2 regions of the Lentibacillus halophilus genome follow, and region 2 is predicted to be linked to the other one. Evidence: riboswitches for the same ligand, from Rfam matches in the RefSeq annotation. Region 2 holds a riboswitch; the other holds the start of a gene.

Region 1 (7,415 bases), 1.3 Mb from region 2:
CGGATTATTCAGAAGGTTCTAAGGATGGCTATGTTTCTAAGGATATAACAATTGATAGCGAAAATATGACAGATAACAATGTTCAAACAGAAGAAGTGAAGAACGAACGCAAGACAGGAACAGTTAAACTAATCAAAAAAGATTCCGTTACCAATGAATCTTTGGGTAAAGCAAAGTTTAAGATTACGAACCAGGAAACCAGGCAAACATTTGATTTAGAAACGAACAGCAATGGAGTTACCGGGGAAGGTGTACCATTTGGTACGTATTCTATTGAGGAAATCAATGCACCCGATGGATACAAATTGACTTCAAATATTGATGATTTCAAAATTGAACCAGCAAAACTTAAAGAAGTAGAAGTTCCAAATGATGCTGTTATTAACGTAACAGTTGATAAGATATGGGTTGAGGTCAATGATAAATATCGCCCGGATGCCGTTACAGTTCAAGTGAAAGATGATGATGGCGTTGTTAAAGAAAAAGAATTAACAACAGACAATGACTGGCAGCATACGTTTAATGGCCTTAGGAAGTATGATGATAATGGCAATGAAATAGAATATAAGGTAGCAGAGAAAAATCTCGAAGGTTATGAATCAGAAATCAAAGAGCCAGAAGACAATAGCTACGAGATTACAAACACACAAAAGACAACGGATATAAGCGTAAAGAAGACATGGTATGATAACAATGATGCAACAGGGGATCGTCCGGAGTCTATCACGATTAAATTAATGAATGATGGTGAATTTGTTGAAGAGCAAGAGATCACAACAAATGGTGACTGGGAATATACGTTTAAAGACTTAGCCAAGTATAACAAAAATGGCGATAAGATAAACTATACAGTCGAAGAAGTAGATGAGGACTACTCAGACAAGTATAAAACGGACATAAACAAAGCTGAGGATAATGAGAACATTGATTTTTATATCAATAATACACGAGTCGGTGAAACGTCCGTTAATGGCGAAAAGATTTGGAAGGACAACGATGACGAAACAGGCGATCGTCCAGACTCCATCACAGTTAAATTACTGCAGAATGGTAAAGAAGAAGCTTCCAAAGAAGTAACTGCTGAAGACAATTGGGAGTATAGCTTCAAGGACCTGGAACGTTTCGATAACAGCGGTACCGAATACGGATATACCATCGATGAGGAACCTGTTGACAATTATGAAAAATCACTTGACGGAAATAACCTTATTAACGTTCGTACAGGTAAAACGAGTGTATCTGGCACGAAGACCTGGAAAGACAATGAAAATGCACAAGGCGACCGTCCGGATTCTATCAAAGTGAATCTGATGCAAAACGATACAGTTTTCACCGCTCAGGAAGTCACAAAAGAAGATGGCTGGGACTACGAGTTCACTCATTTGCCTAAGTACGATGATAAAGGTAATTCCTATGAATATAAAATCAAAGAACAAAACGTCCCAGGGTATGATTCAGAGGTAAATGATTTTGATCTTACTAATACACGTTCTGAAACGACATCGTTTGAAGTTACTAAATCATGGCTAGATGATGATTCCAGCGACAGACCTGAATCAGTTGAAGTTGAATTATTCAGAACTCCTGCAGACGGAGAAAAAGAATCTGTTAAGACATTCCAACTTTCAGACAGTAATAACTGGTCACGAGAGTTTGAAGATTTGCCAGCCTTCACTGATGATGGTAAAGCTTACAAGTATAGTATTGTTGAGGAACCAGTCGATGGTTATGACACTACGGTGAATGGTTTTGACATCACAAACACGCGTACTGGACTAACTGAAGTTAATGGTGAGAAGACATGGGAAAATGATTCATCTTCAGACAGACCAGAAACCATCACGGTCAATCTGCTGCAAGATGGTGAGGAAATTGATTCTCAAGATGTAACGGCTGAAGACAACTGGTCCTACAGCTTCACAGGATTGGCTGAATTTGATGAACAAGGATCACCTTACAACTATACGGTCGAAGAAGAAGCAGTCGATGGTTATGAAACAACTGTTGACGGTTATGACATTACCAACACGTATGACGACTCCTCATCCGAAGACGACGATTCCGGTGGTTCTAACGGCGGAGGAAATTCCGGCGAACCAACCGGCTCAGGTGATTCTGATGACGATCGCGTTGACGTAACAGGAACCAAGACATGGTTGAATGATGAAGCGTCCAACCGCCCGGATTCCATTACCGTTAATCTTCTTCAGAACGGAGAAACGATTGATTCGGTCGAGGTTTCAGCTGAGGATGATTGGGAATACAGCTTCACCGACCTTGATGAATTTGACGATGAGAATGATGCGTACGACTATACCGTCGAAGAAGAAAAGGTCGCTGGCTATGACACAACCATTGACGGTTACGACATTACGAACCAGCGTGTCGAAACAACCGACGTCACGGGAACAAAAACGTGGGAAAACGACGAAGCATCCGATCGTCCAGAAACGATTAAGGTCAATCTGCTACAAAATGGCACCGTTATTGACGGAAAAGAAATCAGTGCAGACGATGATTGGACGTACAGCTTCACTGATCTGGAGACATATGATAATCAAGGTGAAACGTATGATTACTCGGTGAAAGAACAGGATGTGCCAGGATATGATTCTGAAGTCAATGGCTATGACATCACCAACACGAAAGTCGAGACTAAATCGATTAACGTAACGAAATCGTGGTTAGATGATAATGCCAACGACCGTCCGGAATCTGTAACCGTTGATTTGCTGCAAAATGGCAATGTTCTTGACACTGTTGACGTCACAGCCGATGATGATTGGAGTTACACTTTCAATAATCTGGAAGCTTATGACGACAATGGCATTGCGTATGAATACAGCATTCAGGAAAATAATATCGACGGCTACAAAACAACAATCGATGGTTATGATATTACCAACACGCGTGTAGGTACAACGACCATCGATGTATCCAAACAGTGGGAAAATGATGCGCCAGAAGATCGTCCGGAATCCATCACGGTCGAATTGCTGCAAAACGGCAACGTGATCGACACAGTGGATATGACGGCTGATCAGAACTGGACGCACACATTCACAGAATTGGATCAATACAATGATAAAGGTATTGCTTATAACTATACCGTTCGCGAACAGGATGCAGCCGATTATCAATCGAGCATCAATAAAACGGATAATGGCTATACCATCATTAACACGCTAGAAGATACGCCAGAAGAAGACGAATCTGGCGAGCCGGGAGGTTCCGATGAGTCGGACGAACCAACAACTCCCGACGATTCTGATGGTACGGACGATCCCAGTGATGATAGCGGCCAAGGCAACTCGGATGACACCCTTCCACAAACTGGTGAAGAGTGGATGAGATATCTGCTGATCGCTGGATTGTTAGCCATAGTTACAGGCGGTGTGCTTCTGTTCAGCAGCCGTAAGAGAAAATTGGACTAATGACACGAAAGGGTGAGTTCAATGAGAAAAACTAAAAAAACAGCAGGTATATCGTTTATTATCATTGGACTCACTCTCTTGGCTATCCCGTTGTATTATGAATGGGATAAACAACAGGAGACTAAGGCGATGGAAGAGGCAATGACGCTGATATCCGAATCGGACAACGGTGATGTAGATTTGTCCTCTGTTGACAATTTAACGGTTCCGAAAGAGCAATTGGAAAAAACGTTGAAACTGGAAATACCAGCGATTGATCTGAAGCAAAAGGTGCTTCCTAAGACAACGGAAGAAAACTTGAGTATTGCACTGACCCAGATCAAATCAGAACAAACTCCCGGGGATGGCAATTTTACCATAGCCGGGCATCGGGGATATCGCGGCGACCGCCATTTTCGGAATCTGCCGGATGCCCCGGTTGGGTCTGAAGTGATTTTGCATCAAGGTAATGAGGAATTCACGTATACCATTACAAGCTCGAATGTTATTGAACCAACCGATGTTGACATTTTAAAAAGTCAACAAGATCAAGATCAAATCACGCTAATCACCTGTACGATCGATGGAAAACAGCGAATTGCCGTTCAAGGCACTTTAAATTAAAGTCGTATAAAAACCCGGAGCACTCAGCGTCTTCCGGGTTTTTTTACGTATGAGTGGGTGTTTTGTTTTATTTTAATGATAAATTTTTGACGACAACCGTCCGTAACGAGTAGAATAAGTGATAATAGGATTAACATTCGTCTTCCGAAAGCTGATTGTTTGCGCTCATTTCGGAATTCCGTTATACCTAAACGATCATAAGGCATTCATATTCCTTCGGGGCAGGGTGAAAGTCCCGACCGACGGTGATAAGGTACAACCTTAAAGTCCGTGACCCGTGCGGTTAGAAACCATAACCAAGCGGTGGACCCGGTGTGAGTCCGGGACCGACAGTGACAGTCTGGATGGGAGAAGGAATTTTTCAGGTCATAAGCAAGCAGGTAAGCGGTATCATATCATGCTTGTGTTGTTTATATATAGAACACACCTGTAAAATTCAGCTCATCCACCTCTGAAGGGACATTCAGGGGTTTTTTTATGTGTTGAAAACAAATGAAGCCAAACCATAAAGCTGTTTTGGCTTGCGGAGGTATACAGCGATGGACGATGAATACTATATGACATTGGCCTTGAACTTGGCCAAATCAGCGTCAGGGCAGACCAGTCCGAACCCTCCTGTTGGAGCCGTTGTCGTCAAAGACGGTGAAATCCTGGGGATGGGAGCTCATCTTCAGGCCGGGGAGGCTCATGCGGAAGTACACGCGCTCCAGATGGCCGGGGAAAAAGCGAAGGGTGCAGACATTTACGTCACGCTTGAGCCGTGCAGTCATCATGGAAAGACGTCGCCGTGTGCTGATCTCATCGTGGGAAAAGGCATCAAACGTGCCATCGTTGCTGTTATGGATCCAAATAAAAAGGTCGCTGGACGCGGATTGGAAGCATTGCGTGCAGCAGGCATTGACGTGAAAACCGGCGTTTTGGAAGAGGAAGCCGCAAACGTCAATCGCGCATTTTTTCATTATACACAGACCTCGACGCCATTTGTAACAGTGAAGACGGCCGTCAGTCTTGATGGAAAAACAGCGACAAAGACAGGGAAAAGTAAATGGATCACCGGTGAAGAAGCTCGTATGGATGTGCACCGGCATCGCCACAGTCACGATGCGATTTTAGTGGGTGTGAATACGGTAATAGCTGACAACCCAAGTCTGACTGCTCGCCTGCCCAACGGTGCGAAAAATCCACTCCGCATTATTCTTGATTCCAACTTGCGCACGCCGCTTGAATCGTTGGTTGTAACCGATCAAGAAGCGACGACATGGATCATCACCGGCAATCAAGTGAGCGATGAAGTGATTAAGCCTTATAATGAATGTGGTGTAAGGGTTATCCCGCTACGTGCCACAGAACCCGACACCGTTCTTCCCTATTTGGGACGTCACGGTGTCATGTCGCTGTTTGTGGAAGGTGGTGCAACTGTCGCGGGATCCTTTTTGCTGAGCAGACGGATCAACCAGCTCGTGCAGTATATGGCCCCCAAATTGATTGGCGGGGTGGAAGCCCCCGCATCCGTGGGTGGACAAGGGTTTGAGTCCATCCAGAATAGCATGCCAATGACAATAACATCTATGGAAAAGATAGGGGACGATATGAAACTTATTGCGGAACCACAGGAGGACGATGCCAATGTTCACCGGAATTGTTGAAGAAATGGGGCGAATCGGTCAACGGGATGTTATTTCTGAAAAAGCAGTACGGCTGACCATCGAAGCAAAGGTTGTTATTGAGGATGTGCATATCGGTGACAGCATCGCGGTCAACGGTATTTGTCTGACGGTAACAGATGTCGACAACAACTCGTTTGGCGTGGATGTCATGCCGGAGACGATCAACGCGACGTCCCTTCGCACGCTGGACGAAGGGTCACCTGTCAATCTGGAACGATCGATGCCTGCTGATGGCCGGTTTGGCGGACACTTTGTCACCGGTCACGTGGATGATACAGGTACCATTATTCAGACATCCAAGCAGGAGAATGCGATTTACTATACGGTTTCCATCCCGCCGGAACTCACCGCTTACGTTATTATGAAAGGCGCGGTCGCTATTGATGGGGTAAGTTTAACCGTTTTCGGCATTCAGAATCGACAAATAACGCTGTCTCTCATTCCCCACACGGTATCGCAAACAGTGTTGGGTTCCAAAGGTGAAGGCGACAACGTTAACGTGGAATGCGATATGCTGGCGAAACATGTCCACAACCTATTGAATCATCAGCAAAAGCCAGACGAAACTAGATGAAAGGGAGCGAGTCGCGTGTTTCATACCATTGAGGAAGCAATAGATGACTTGAAAGCTGGAAAACCAATCATTGTCGTGGATGATGAGGAGAGGGAAAACGAAGGAGATTTGGTTGCACTGTCGGAAAAGATAACACCGGATACAATTAATTTTATGATTACACATGGGAAAGGGCTTGTGTGCACATCCATCACATCGGATCAGGCATATCAAGTAAATCTTCCATTTATGTCCGATGACAGCAGTGACCCATTTGAGACAGCCTTTACCATCAGTGTTGATCATCGAGAAACCATGACAGGCATCAGTACACAGGATCGGGCCAAAACCATACATGCATTGATTCAATCAAACGCAGAAGGGGCGGACTTTAAAAAACCCGGCCATGTTTTCCCGTTGATTGCCAAAGATGGTGGTGTACTGGAACGTCCGGGTCACACAGAAGCATCCCTTGATTTGGCAGAATTGTGCGGGGCTAATCCGTCCGGTGTGATTTGTGAAATCATTAAAAACGATGGAACGATGGCACGGGTGCCTGATTTGCAACAAATGGCTCAAACGTTTGATTTAAAACTGATAACCATTGCTGATTTGATCGCATACCGGAAAATGAATGAGGTGCATGTAACCAGGGAGGTAGAGACGAATGTGCCGACGGAATACGGATCGTTTCGCGTGTACGGATATACCAACGATCTGGATGGAGAGGAACATATCGCGCTTGTCAAAGGAGACATTCACTCGGGAGAACCGGTGCTCACCCGAATACATTCGGAGTGCCTGACCGGTGATATATTCGGGTCTTACCGTTGTGACTGCGGATCGCAGCTGCATGAAGCACTCGATCAAATCAATGCAGCAGGCGCAGGTGTACTCATTTATATGCGCCAGGAAGGCCGGGGTATCGGACTTTTAAACAAATTGCGCGCCTATAAGTTGCAGGATAACGGGATGGATACCGTGGAAGCGAATGAACAACTTGGATTTCCCCCGGATATGCGGGACTACGTTCTAAGTGCTCATATTTTGAAAGACTTGGGCATCACCCATGTGAAACTGTTGACCAACAATCCGGAAAAAATGGATGAGTTGCAGTCTGATGGGATTCAAGTGTACGAACGAATACCGATTGAGACG
Region 2 (7,415 bases):
TGTTCCGGCAGGTTCCCGGTAGCCCCCGACGTTTTCCACGACGAACTGCGGGATGTCGTCGTGTTCCTCTACAAAGAAACGATACGCTTTGGAAACGGGCATGGCCCCGAATCGGATGATATAGTCCGGTTCTAATTGCTTCCGGATCGTCTCGCTTCGCAAAAACGCATCATAGCTTTCGATGATATGGTCTTTGAAGTGACTTCCTGCACGCAGCTGGGATAACGGATCAGCGAGTATAGGTGTGTCCCACGCACGGGCCAGGCCAGTGATGGCATCAGCGAGATCCGGATCTGTCTGCGGTCCGCACACGATGAGTCCTTTTTTACATGACGTCAGTCGTTGGTGGATCTGTTCCAATTGCTTATTATCAAGCGTCCGTTTGCCTTCCGTTCGCCCGCGGGCAGGAGCACCCGACCGTCTTCCCCACAGATCGTTCAATGAAAAATCCGGGACTAACGGTTCGCGAAAAGGAACGTTCAAATGCACCGGACCGTCGTTTCCTTCCGCTGCGGTCCGGACCGCACGAAAGGCTTTATTCCGAACATAAGCGAGCATATCATCCGAGGCTTCCGGCAGCGCCATGTCATGAAACCATTTTGGATAATCGCCGTACAACTGGATCTGATCGATGGCTTGTGGCGCCCCAACGTCACGCAGTTCGTGCGGCCGGTCAGCGGTCAGAACAATTAGCGGCACACGACTGTAATACGCTTCAATAACCGCTGGAAAATAGTTGGCGGCCGCTGTTCCCGACGTACACACCACAGCAACCGGGCGCTTCGTCTGTTTCGCCATGCCTAAAGCAAAAAATGCGGCGGAGCGCTCATCAATAACGACCCATTGCTTTAAGTCCGGATGTTCAGTCATCAGCATGGCCATCGGGGTAGAACGGGATCCGGGTGAAATTACGGCATCCGTCAGACCCGACTCCACCAATTGATCGATAAAATTGGCCGTATATCGTGTTAATTGTTCCGTATGGTTCATGATGAGCCCTCCAGTACGGACAGGATGGGCTGGAGTTTGATCCTTGTCTCGTCATATTCCGCTTCCGGATCCGAATCCCGGACCACACCGCAGCCGGCAAATAACGATACGCTGTCGTCGCGAATCAGCCCTGAACGGATGCCGACAGCAAATTCTCCGTTGCGATGATTGTCCACCCAGCCGACAGGAGCCCCGTACCAGCCGCGATCAAGCTGTTCATGCTCACGGATGAATGCCAGCGACGCTTCCCGCGGAACGCCGCCGAGAGCCGGTGTGGGGTGCAATTGATCAATGATATCGAAAATGCTGTACGTTTGATTCAACTTAGCTGTGACCGGTGTGTATAAGTGCTGCAAGTTTTGAAACGGATGGATAACCGGTTTGTCAGGGACGTGTACAACATCGCAGCAGGTATCCATCGCTTGCCGGATCATTTTGACGACAAAATCATGCTCGCTGCGGTTTTTATCATCATGCAGCAACGCCTGTGCAATAGCACGATCATCCTCGTCTGTTTGTCCACGCGGCGCTGTGCCGGCAAGACAAACCGAAAACAATTGCTCATCATCCTGCTTGACGAGCCGCTCCGGTGACGCACCGACAAAGCAATCGCCGTCCCGTTCAATGGCAAACACATAACTGTTCGGCTGGGTTGTTAACAGCTTGTTCAAAATGGAAGCGATAGGTGCCCGGTCCTTCAGTGTCACACGCAATTCACGGGCTAGAACAATTTTTTCTGCATGCCCGACTTTGATCGTGTCTGCTGCCCGTTGGACGGTATCTTTCCATTGCTCAGGTTCTATTTCCTCTTGGCTGTCGATTCCGGGAATGGCTGGAAGTGGTTGCCGAGTAGATGTTACCACGGCTTTTGTTTCCTGCACCCACTTTTTCAAGTCATCCACATTGTCTGTCGCGCGGACTTGAATATTGAACGTTAAATAATGACGAGCATGCCTTTGCGTCAACAGCACATTCGGAACCTGAAGGGACCCATGACCGAAGCGGTTCCAGCGCCCGGATGATCGGGCATCGGGATCGAATGACATGCCGCCGAGGGCCACCAGACCGGTGCCTGGTTCCTGGTACGGGTTATGGACCAAAGCGTGATTCTGCAAATACTGCCAATACCGTTCAGCCGTTTGCGTCCGGTTTTTTTCTGCCTCTATTTCCCAGGCATTCCCGACGCCTGCCATGGAAAACGACTCGGATGTGCTTGTCCAGAACACGCGATCCGTGGACAGGTTCCCAGCTGATGCAAAGAAATGGACCGGATCCGTGTCTTTTATTTGTTCGGTCACACTTAACAATTGTGCGCCGTTATCCGCTTTTGCTTGGGCTACGGCTTCACCGAGCAAAGTTTCCAATGATTTTGTTTGAACGTCAATCATTATTTATTTTCCTCCATACCTTCCACCATTTCAACTCTTTATACCTATTTTATTCTTTTTTTAGTCGTACCTCAAGGAATGCTATTTACGGCCCCGTAACACCTTTCTCAATGATAGTCATGTTGAACCGGATGTACAACGAATCCACACCAGTCGTTTCTAACAACATACGCATTGACACACCGTCATCAATTGCCTAAACTTATAGTGATATAAAGATGTCATATGTCACTGGTGCAAAGGAGAGAGGTACCATGAATTCCACCAACCATTCACCCATTAAAGACGAGCTTAATAAAAACGAGAGTCTGCAAATATGGTGGCGTCTATTGCGGCCACATACATTGACAGCATCCATCGTACCGGTGTTTGTCGGGACTATGTTTGCTTTGACACACAGTCACATCAATGTATTATTATTTTTAGCAATGCTGTTGGCATCCATTCTTATTCAGGCCGCCACCAATATGTTCAATGAATATTATGATTTTGTTCTGGGGTTGGACAATGAGTCATCGGTCGGTATCGGCGGGACGATTGTCCGGGACGGTATCTCACCAAAAACAGTGCTTCGTCTCGCCCTTACCTTTTTTGCCATAGCCATGCTTCTTGGCGTCTATATTTGTGTGGCATCAAGCTGGTGGGTTGCTGTTATCGGCATCGTATGCATGCTGTTCGGCTATTTGTACACCGGTGGCCCTTACCCAATTGCCTACACACCGTTTGGCGAACTGTTTTCCGGTTTCTTTATGGGAACGGTCATCATCGGGATCAGTTTTTACATTCAGACATCGGTATTGACAAGTTCTGTTATTTGGTTGTCCATCCCGGTCGCCATTTTCATCGGTTCGATCATGCTTTCCAACAATATCCGTGATCTTGACGGAGACAAGGAAAACGGGCGTAAAACCGTTGCTATTCTGCTCGGCCGGAAAAATGCCGTGCGATTGCTGACGATTCTGTTTATCACCGCCTTCAGTCTGACCGCTGCCTATGTCATTGCTGGAATCCTGCCAATATGGTCTCTTCTTGCCTTGTTAAGCGGGATTAAGGCGGTGGATGTCATCCGTAAATTTAAGGGTAAAAAAAGTTCACTGGAAATGATGCCGGCTATGGCGGCTACCGGCAAAACAAACACCATATACGGATTTCTGATTGGCCTTTCCCTTTTGATCAGCAACTATGTTTAACGAAACGGAGGCGCGCGAAAATGGATGTTTCCAATACATTGATCGAAGCACTCGGTATGCGCGTGCAGTCGCTTGATAAAGACCTGGTTGTCATGACCATGCCGGTGGACCATCGCACGCACCAGCCGGCAGGGTTTCTGCACGGCGGAGCGAACGTTGCCTTGGCGGAATCTGCTGCCAGCATCGGTGCTTACAACAACAGCGACCCGGACCAATACCGTGTGTTCGGCATTGAAATAAATGCCAATCATGTTAAATCCAAGCGTGACGGTACGGTTACCGCCCGGGCCAAGCCATTGCACAAAGGAAACCGGACGATGGTATGGGAAATCCGCATAACAGACGAAAACGACCAGCTTGTATGTGTATCCCGCTGCACGATCGGCATTGTCCCCAAATGACATGATAATCAGAGGCAGAAATGCGGGAGGCTGTTTCACAAACACAAACCAACATTATCTGCACCATTGCCGCTATTGGCATTCGACAAAGACGAAAAGAAACTGGCACAAAAGATGTTTAGCCAAAGAAAAATCCGAACTGATTCACAAATAGTCTGAATCAGTTCGGATTTTTTGTTTAGCGTAGGAAAAACACGGAGACTCCTGCGGGATCAAAAGCCTAGGTGAGACCCCGCAGTCGATAAGCACGAGGAGGCTCAGCAGCGCCCGCGGAAAGCGTAGTGTTTTTCCGGAGCGGCGACTACGTCTTAAATATATCGTTCGTATTTAGAAGTGATTTATTTTCGTTGTCCCAGCCCCTTTTTAAGATGCCAAATCCATTCGCTTCTTTTCAATCCATGTTTTCATTTTCATAAAGACGGGTATAAACAGAATGCCTACGATAAGACCTTTCAACATATTAAACGGTAAAATTCCTCCGGTGACGGCAACCCATTTCGCCGTCGTTGCAGCCATTTCAGGAGCACCGATGAACCAGGCATAGGCCGGCAGAAACACATAATAGTTCAAAACACTCATGGCAACAGCCATAATAATCGTACCGGTCACAAGTCCGGAAACAACGCTTTTGACACCCTTTGATCGGTGATAAAGGACAGCTGCCGGCACAATGAAGATTACCCCAGCCACAAAGTTGGACAACACCCCTATCGGATCAGCGGCTCCGGATACCACCAAGTATAAAACGTTTTTAATCCCTTCCACGATAACTCCTGCCATTGGTGAAAATATGAGCGCCGCCATTAGCGCCGGCACTTCACTGAAGTCAATTTTCAAATAAGGCGGCAAAAATGGAAGTGGAAAGTTCAGAAAAAATAAAATGAGTGAAATCGTCCCCAGCAACGCCAGGATAACAAGCTTTGTTAAATGTGATGATCGTGCAGTTGGCTGCATCATCGTCTCCTCCTTCATCCACCGATTCCAATCTTACATTGATGAAGGTGAGCCTTCTCCTGCCGTTGGCGTTTCTGCACAAACAGAGATGTGCTAAACCCACACAAAAACCCTAAAACCTACACGGGGCTTTAGGGTGTCGGATTACAGGAAAAAAATCATGGCATAGTCTTAAACCTGTTTTGGCTCGTCATCTTCTCCCCTCCAGACTTTCACTGTCGGTCCCGGACTCACACCAGGTCCACCGCTGCATTACTGCAGACGGGTCACGGACTTAAAACAGTCTCCTGTTTCTTACCGTCGGTCGGGAATTGCACCCTGCCCCGAAGATGGAATCGATATTTTGTTAATGATTATGGTAACGCATTCATCACCAAAATGCAAGCCTTCCATGTCATTTTTTTGTTTTCCATTTCGTGGGATAAAATTTTTGCCAGCAACGATATCAGTCTTCGAGCGGATTCAATTGTTCATCACCGGTCATATTGGCTATCATGGTGACAAGCAGCTCTATTTCCTCTTCCATATCCTTTAAGCTGGATGTTTCCACCGGTGAGTGCATATACCGAAGCGGCAAGGAAACGAGCGATATGGGGACACCGGGACCGGTTAGCCGCATACGATCGGCATCTGTTCCTGTCATGCTCGATGTTAATTCATATTGGATAGTCATGTTTAAGTCCCTGGCCGTCTGCTCCAGCCATTTGTTCATGTTCCGGTTGATGGGAGCCCCTTTGGCGAGAACAGGACCGCCATCAAGTCTCACATCGCCATATTTATGTTTGTTTACACCGGGATAATCGGTCGCAAAGGTGACATCACATGCAATGGCCATCGTCGGCTGCATACCGGCGGCAGCGAAATAAGCACCACCCATATTGGTCTCTTCATTCACAGTACTGGCTGCATAAACACCGACACGGCACCCGTTTTCAGAAAGACGGCGCAGCACCTCGGCCACGATAAATGCACCTGTCCGATTGTCGAGCCCCCGTCCGGATATGTAGCGGTCCATCAACGACTCCGGCTCTGTTTTATAAACAGCCAAATCCCCAATCTGCACCAGTCGCTCGGCCTCTTCTTTGGTTTTACACCCACAATCAATAAACAAGTCCTCCAAGCCAAAATCGTCTTTCAGGCCACCATGATGCTGGGCGTTGACACCGATGACACCTGTTAATTCCCCATGTTGGCCCGATACCGTTACTTTCATGCCAACAGCCGCTTTCGGGTTAATGCCACCCATTTTATCAAAATGAAGAAACCCATCCTCGTCAATCCGATTGATAACCAGCGCTATTTCATCACAATGACCGGCCAACAATACGCTGAATTCTACCTCCGGGTTAAGGACACCGAACGCATTACCAGCATTGTCCGTTTTGATTTCATCGGCAAATGGCCGGACATATTCAATCCATTTTTTCTGTATAGCCACCTCGTCGCTTGAAGGTGACGGCGTGTTCAATAAATCCATAAGAAATGGTTTGTTTTCCAACGCCATGAAAAAAGCCTCCTTTGTCCATTTCTTCCATCATAGCAGATTTGTTGGTAACATGCCTGAAAAAAATGAGGTAATGATCGGTATCGATGGTGCGTGTCATTTTCATAGCAAGTGTATGAAAGTCTCACTCTTCTGCCCATACTATATATGTGTGATGTTAACAACAATCAGGCGACATGAGCCGTCCGGACCCATGCGCCTACCGCACCAGAGGGCAGGTGAGCAACGTGAATCTGGAAGTATTCAAACATATTTATTACCGGATGCCGGCACCCGTAAGATTGCTTCTGTCCATCTTTGTGCTGATGTTTTTGTTCGGACTGACGATTCACCTTGTGGAGCCAGACCAATTTCCGTCCATATTTGATGGTGTCTGGTGGGCATTTATCACAGGGGCGACGGTTGGTTATGGCGATTACGTCCCGCTCACGGTTGCAGGGCGATTGATCGGTATTCTTCTTTTGCTTACAGGCGGCGGAATGCTCACCTTTTACATAACAACCCTTGCTGCATCCACCATCAATCACGAAAATGAGCTATCAGAAGGGAAAGTATCGTTTAATGGAAAACAGCATATTGTTCTTATCGGTTGGAATGAACGGACGAGACAGTTGGCTGATATGATCGATGATAAAGATACCAATCAGGAAGTCGTTCTGATCGACCGGTCATTGAATCAATTGCCTTACCGTCACTATCCGGTTCATTTTATCCATGGCGACCCAAGCGAAGACGCCGTGTTGCATCAGGCGAATATTGATACAGCCAAAGCGGTTCTCATTTCTGCTGATGTTACCATCGACGAACGAAAAGCCGATATCAATACGGTTCTGGCCGCCATCGCCGTTCGGGGAAATAATCAAGATGTCCCAATAAACACTGAAATTCTGACCATCAGCCAAGTTGAAAATGCTATCCGGGCCGGAGCGGATACCGTCATCAGTTCCAATGATTTTATGAGCACATTATTTTATCATGAACTTTTTCA

What was found. Region 2 has a riboswitch for FMN ahead of ACZ5Q7_RS13590 (ECF transporter S component). Riboswitches for the same ligand answer to the same signal wherever they lie in the genome.
Region 1: linked by a shared signal. The riboswitch ahead of ribD (bifunctional diaminohydroxyphosphoribosylaminopyrimidine deaminase/5-amino-6-(5-phosphoribosylamino)uracil reductase RibD) and the one ahead of ACZ5Q7_RS13590 (ECF transporter S component) in region 2 are both predicted to bind FMN.

Annotation. Positions count from the first base shown of each region.
Region 1 is NZ_AP043750.1:1,446,895-1,454,309, forward strand. It holds gene ACZ5Q7_RS07035 (Cna B-type domain-containing protein) at 1-3,434, shown strand, start outside; gene ACZ5Q7_RS07040 (class D sortase) at 3,456-4,037, shown strand; FMN riboswitch at 4,246-4,397, shown strand; gene ribD (bifunctional diaminohydroxyphosphoribosylaminopyrimidine deaminase/5-amino-6-(5-phosphoribosylamino)uracil reductase RibD) at 4,577-5,683, shown strand; gene ribE (riboflavin synthase) at 5,664-6,278, shown strand; gene ACZ5Q7_RS07055 (bifunctional 3,4-dihydroxy-2-butanone-4-phosphate synthase/GTP cyclohydrolase II) at 6,294-7,415, shown strand, end outside.
Region 2 is NZ_AP043750.1:2,756,109-2,763,523, forward strand. It holds gene menD (2-succinyl-5-enolpyruvyl-6-hydroxy-3-cyclohexene-1-carboxylic-acid synthase) at 1-990, opposite strand, end outside; gene ACZ5Q7_RS13575 (isochorismate synthase) at 987-2,378, opposite strand; gene ACZ5Q7_RS13580 (1,4-dihydroxy-2-naphthoate polyprenyltransferase) at 2,633-3,568, shown strand; gene ACZ5Q7_RS13585 (hotdog fold thioesterase) at 3,589-3,969, shown strand; gene ACZ5Q7_RS13590 (ECF transporter S component) at 4,333-4,926, opposite strand; FMN riboswitch at 5,112-5,258, opposite strand; gene ACZ5Q7_RS13595 (M20/M25/M40 family metallo-hydrolase) at 5,369-6,427, opposite strand; gene ACZ5Q7_RS13600 (potassium channel family protein) at 6,655-7,415, shown strand, end outside.